Chondromyces crocatus: one gene and its partner. The protein of the gene in region 1 interacts with the protein of each later gene in a pairwise test. Links are inferred from orthologs where the notes say so. Each region holds a gene or a part of one and is shown in the gene's direction. Other genes may lie near its edges.

The links. Proteins that work in one complex are often made in the same cells at the same time.
Region 2: the proteins of ruvA (region 1) and ruvC interact in binary tests that used the Escherichia coli proteins (3 or more experiments, as listed by UniProt). The link is inferred for Chondromyces crocatus from one-to-one orthologs.

Annotation. Positions count from the first base shown.
Region 1 is NZ_CP012159.1:9,284,031-9,286,903, reverse strand. It holds ruvA (Holliday junction branch migration protein RuvA), read left to right. Parts: upstream 1-1,033; coding sequence 1,034-1,714; downstream 1,715-2,873. Other genes in the region: CMC5_RS33540 (double zinc ribbon and FHA domain-containing protein), read left to right, coding at 1,880-2,873; CMC5_RS33550 (hypothetical protein), read left to right, coding at 513-1,037; CMC5_RS33555 (hypothetical protein), read left to right, coding at 1-345. UniProt on the Escherichia coli protein: The RuvA-RuvB-RuvC complex processes Holliday junction (HJ) DNA during genetic recombination and DNA repair.
Region 2 is NZ_CP012159.1:8,684,460-8,687,378, reverse strand. It holds ruvC (crossover junction endodeoxyribonuclease RuvC), read left to right. Parts: upstream 1-1,119; coding sequence 1,120-1,719; downstream 1,720-2,919. Other genes in the region: lolA (outer membrane lipoprotein periplasmic chaperone LolA), read left to right, coding at 1,957-2,643; CMC5_RS31325 (FAD-binding oxidoreductase), read left to right, coding at 1-1,117.

The DNA of each region.
Region 1 (2,873 bases):
ACCTTTGGTTCGAGCTGTCACGGGGTGGAGAGCGGGCCCGCGGGCAAGGTGTACCTCGGGCCCTCGATCGCCATGCAGCCGTCGGACGAGCAGCTCCAGGAAGTGCTGGCGCAGACGGTGAACGCCGAGGCCGCCGTCGAGGCCGGCATGCCGAGGATCACGCCAGAGAACCCGGCGCGCAGCTTCCTCATGCACAAGATGGACGGCACCCTGAACTGCGGTGATCTGGCCTGCGCCGCCACGAACTCCTGCAAGGACGCGATGCCTCTCCGGCAGCCTGCGATCCCGACCGAGAAGCGGGATACGGTCCGCCGCTGGATCGCACAGGGCGCTCTGGACAACTGAGCGGAACATCCGACGGGCGCACGTCGCCAGCGTCCTGCCGGCCTCGAAGCGCCGACGGGAGCGCTTCGCAGACGCGGAGGGCTGCCGAGGTGCGGGCGGCCGGCTGACGCAACTCGGCGGACTCTGATAGGGTTCGCTTCCCCGAGCCATCTGCGAGGATCACCCCCGTGCGCATGTTCCTTCTTCTCTTCTCCTCGATGGTCGTCGCCATCGGCCTCGTCGGTTGTGGCGATGACGATGAGGGCCAGCCTCTCGACGCGAGCTGCTTCGACTACGGCAGCTTCCAGGTCGGTACGGAGGAAGTGAGCCTGCGGCGTGATGTGATGCCCGTCCTCCAGGCCTCGTGCACGTTCGGCAACAGCTGTCACGGCACCATTAGTGGCTCGCAAGGCCTGGTGTACCTGGGTCCGGTGCAGGGCGTGCCGCCTTCCATCCAGCACCTCCAGGCCGTCCTCGACCAGACGCTGGATGTGATGCCGGTGCTCAAGGCGGGCATGCCGCTCATCACGGCCGGCAACGCGGAGCAGAGCTTCCTGATGCACAAGGCGGACAACACCCTCGCGTGTGGGAAGCTCGAGTGCGCCGCCAACGATGCCTGTGGTGCGCCGATGCCCTACCAGCGGGACCTCGCCTCTGCTGAAGATCGGAACAAGATCCGTCGCTGGATCGCGCAGGGAGCGAAGCTCAATTGATCGGTCGCCTCACGGGTCATGTCGTGGAAGAGGAGGCGGACGGCACCACCGTGCTGGATGTCTCTGGCGTCGGCTACGAGGTGATGGTGCCGCTCGGAGCGCTGGGGCGCGCTCGGGCCATCGCTTCCTCGTCGTCGAAGGGAGCAGGTGAGAAAGCCCACGCCGTGCCTCACGCCGGGGGCGCTGCTCCTCTCCGAGAGACCATCACGCTCTTCGTCCATACCCACGTCCGGGAGGATGCCTTCCTTCTCTACGGCTTCGCTGCCAGGGAAGAGCGGGCGGCGTTCCGCGCCCTCATCTCCGTTTCGAGCATCGGTCCGAAGATCGCCATGGCCATCTTGAGCGTCCTCACGGCCGCAGAGCTGGCGGCGGTCATTGCCCGGAAGGAGGTCGCTCGTCTCACCAAAATTCCTGGGGTAGGGAAAAAGACGGCGGAGCGGCTCGTGCTGGAGCTGAAGGACAAGCTGATCGAGCTTCCCTCCGCTCCCGCTGGAACACCGTCGCTACCCTCCGCGCCGGCTCCGAGCGCCCACGGGGACCTTCTCAAGAGCGCGTTGACGGGGATGGGCTACCGCCCGGCGGAAGCAGAGCGTGCCGTGACCGCCCTGGCCTCCCGTATCGACACGGCGCCCCTCGACGAGATGATCCGCGAGGCCCTGGGGCTCTTGTCCCGCTAGAGGTTCCGGCGGCTGCTGTCCCGTCGGAGGCCCTGCTGCTGCTGCCTCGTTCGACGAACTCATACCAAGTAGTCGACAGAAGCCACCGACGATGCATATGCTCGGCCCGCCGTCGACCGGACGCCACTGTCTGGACGACACGCTCTCACGTCGCGAGGAGTTGCGGTGATCACCTGCCCGAAGTGCTCCAAGGAGAACCAGGACCATTACAAGTTCTGTCTCGGCTGCGGAGCCGAGCTACCTCGCGAAGCCTCACCAAAGAAGTTCGCGGCCGGGACCCCGCCGCAAGGTGTGCCAGCGGTCAAGGCCAGCTTCGGTGACGAGTCCACCTCGGTCGGCCCTGGACCCCTCCCGCGCGCGGCAGCGCCGGCTGCTGCCCCCGTGCACTCGCCCGAGCCCGTCGCCTTTGCCCCCGTGCCGGCCGTATCGGCGGCGCCTGCGGTGGCCCCGAGCGTTCCCCCCGCGGCTGGTTCGACCATCGTGTGCGGGCAGTGCCAGGAGTTGAACCCGGCATCGAACAAGTTCTGTGCGCTCTGCGGGTTCAAGCTGGCACCGAAGGCGGCCAGCATCCCTGCTCCTGCAGCATCCCCCGCGCCAGCGGCTGCTGCGAACGGGAGCATCTTGCTCACGGCGCTCCGTGCAGACGGCACGGAGGCCGGCGCCCACACGATCACCGGCACCACGACCATCGGGCGCGACTCGGGATCCATCTTCGCCGGCGACAGCTATCTCTCTCCGCGCCACGCCACCTTCACGCGCCGCGGCACCAAGGCCTTCGTCAGGGACGACAACTCGCTGAACGGTGTGTACCGCAAGCTGCGCCGGGACGAACCGGTGCTCCTCCAGATCGGCGACGTGTTTCGCATCGGGCAGGAAATCGTGCGTCTGGAAAGCCTCAACCCCGTCCCCGCCACGCCGGATGGGGTGGAGCGGTTGGGCAGCCCTTCCAAGGGATACGTCGGGCGCATCGCCATGATCATCGGGCGCGATACCACCGGCAACGCCTTCCCGGTCCCCGAGACGGGCCTGCACATGGGCCGGGAGCGCGGCGACATCCTCTTCCCCGAGGATGGCTACGTCTCAGGCCTGCACTGCCAGCTCTCTTACCAGAATGGCAGGCTCTTCCTGATCGATCTCGGGAGCTCGAACGGTACCTTCG
Region 2 (2,919 bases), 600 kb from region 1 along the record:
CGCCGTGGTGCAGCCCGGGGTGATCCTCGGGGACCTGCACGCCGCCGTGGAGGCCGAGGGGATGTTCTTCCCGCCCGATCCGAACTCGCTGCGGATGTGCGCGCTCGGAGGGAACATCGCCGAGAATGCGGCCGGCCCACGCGCCTTCAAGTACGGGAGCACGCGGGATTACGTGCTCGGGCTGGAGGTGGTGCTGGTGGACGGGACGCAGCTCCGGACAGGGAAGCGGACGGTGAAGGGAGTGACGGGGTACGACGTGACCTCGCTGCTGGTGGGAAGCGAAGGAACGCTGGCGATCACGACGGCGGCGACACTGCGGCTGATCCCGAAGCCTCACGCGGTGACGACCCTGCTGGCACTGTTCCCGGATGTGCAGGCGAGCGGGCGCGCGGTGAGCGCGATGATCGCGGCGGGCGTGCGACCGCGCTGCATCGAGCTCCTGGACGAAGGGACGCTCGACGCGGTGCGCGTACGTGGTGTTGCGGTGGACGAGCGCGCGCGGGCGATGCTGATCATCGAGGTGGACGGCGAGCCTTCGGACTGCGACGCGCAGGCGGAGCGGATCGGCGAGGTGTGCGCGGCGGAGGCCATCGACATCCTGGTGGCGCAGGACGCGGCGCAGCGGGATCGGCTGTGGGAGGCCAGACGGCAGCTCTCGCCGGCGACGCGCGCGATGGCACGCTTCAAGATCTCGGAGGACGTGGTGGTCCCGCGCGACAGGATCCCGGCGCTGCTCGAGGAGACGCGGGCCATCGAGCGAGAGACCGGGGTCCGGATGATCACCTACGGCCACGCCGGGGACGGCAACCTGCACGTGAACCTGCTCTGGAACGACGAGGAGCTGCTGCCACGCGTGGAGGAAGCGTTGAACCGGCTGTTCCTCTCGGTGGTGGGGATGCGAGGGACGCTGACCGGAGAGCACGGGGTCGGGACCTCGAAGGCCGACTTCCTGGCGATGGAGCAGCAGCCCGAGCTGATCGCGCTGCAGAAGCGGATCAAGGGCGTGTTCGACCCGAAGGGCTTGCTGAACCCCCACAAGATCTTCCCGAGGCGGCAGCTCGAAGCGGCGTCCGTCACGGTGGCGGGGCGCGCGGTCTCTCTCCACGGAGCTTGCTGAGCATGCGGGTCATCGGCATCGATCCGGGGACGAGGCACCTGGGGTGGGGGGTGGTCGAGCGGCATGGGTCGCGGGTCATCCACGTGGCGCACGGGGTGGTGGACGTGGACACCGACGGGGCGTTCGCGGCGAGGCTCGTGGAGATCGACGACGCCCTCTGCGAGGTGGTGGCGAAGCATGCGCCGGTCGCCGGGGCGGTCGAGACCCTGTTCTTCGCGAAGGACGCGCAGAGCGCCGCGAAGCTCGGGCACGCGCGCGGGGTGGTGCTCCTGCGGCTCTCGCGGGCGGGGGTGGCGGTGCACGAGTACGCGCCGGCCCTGGTGAAGCGGACGGTGGTCGGCCGGGGCGCGGCCGACAAGAAGCAGGTGGCGATGGTGATGACGGCGGTGCTGGGGTTGAAGGAGCCGCCACGGTCGGACGCGGCCGACGCGCTGGCGATCGCCATGACCCACCTGCACGTGGCGAACTTCCAGGCAGCGCTGGCGGCCTCCGGGCTGCCCCCGCCACCCCCGCGCCGCCGAGCGAGGCACCCGGCGGGACCAGAGACGCCTGGCAAGGGGGTCGGGGGGCTCGCGGCGGCGCTGCGCCGGGCGAAGGGCTGACCCGGCCGGGCGCCACGATCAGGGGACGAGGGCCAAGAAATCGGCGGGGAGGCCGGGAATATCCCCTCGAGTTCGGTCTGGCGAAGGTTGTGCTATGTCCCTCTGCATCGGCCTGGGTCGCCGTGCGTCCAACAGGCTGCAAGGTCGGAGAGCCAGCCTCCGTTCCTGGTGACGACAGCGCCAGGAGCGGGGACGGGAGCCGCCCGCGCCAGATCGATCAAGGAGATCCGGAAAGCCATGAAGCGTTCGTTCCTTTACCGTCTCGGCGTCGCCTGCGTTCTCGGGCTCGCCGTCCCCGCCGTGGTGCTCTCGCTCCCGACCGAGGTCGAGGCTGCCGGGCCCACGGCAGAGGAGATCGCGCAGCGCGTCCAGCAGTTCTACGACTCGTCGAAGACGTTCCAGGCCACCTTCAAGCAGAACTACACCATCAAGGTGCAGAACGTGCAGAAGGTCTCGACCGGCAAGGTGGTCTTCGAGAAGCCGGGAAAGATGAGCTGGACCTACGACGCGCCGAACGGGAACCGCGTCGTCTCCGATGGCACCACCATCAAGGTGTACGAGAAAGAGAACGAGCAGATGTTCGAGACCTCCGTGAAGGGGTCTCAGTATCCGGCGGCACTGGCCTTCCTGATGGGCACCGGCAAGCTCCAGAAGGACTTCACCCTCAAGCTCCTGAACGCCGCGCAGATGAAGTTCGAAGGGGGCTACGTGCTGGAAGGGACGCCCAAGGAAGCGACCCCGGCTTACCAGAAGGTCCTGCTCTACGTCGACAGCGCGACCAACCAGGTGCGGCGCGTGCTGATTCTCGACGCCCAAGGAAACCGCAACCGCTTCGACTTCTCGGCGCCCACCGTGAACCAGCCCGTCCCGAAGGGCGAGTTCGACTTCAAGCCCCCTCCCGGGACGCGGATCGTGAAGCCGTAGGTCGAGTCGTTCATCGCACCGTTCGCCCCGCCCTCCTCAGCGTGCGCCCAACCTCACGCCACACCGAACTCAGCCAGGAGCGCCCACCTCGCGCTCCCACCGCACGTGACCTGATCACTCACGGATGAGCTTCTCGCGCGAGCCGACCACGCCGAAGTTCGAGCCGTGAGCCTGGTCGGTTGGATCGTCTCGGCCCCACCCTGAGACCTCCCGAGGGGGGTCATCTTCGCGATGGATGGATAATCCTTTGACCAGGGCACGCGCCTCGCGGTCCAC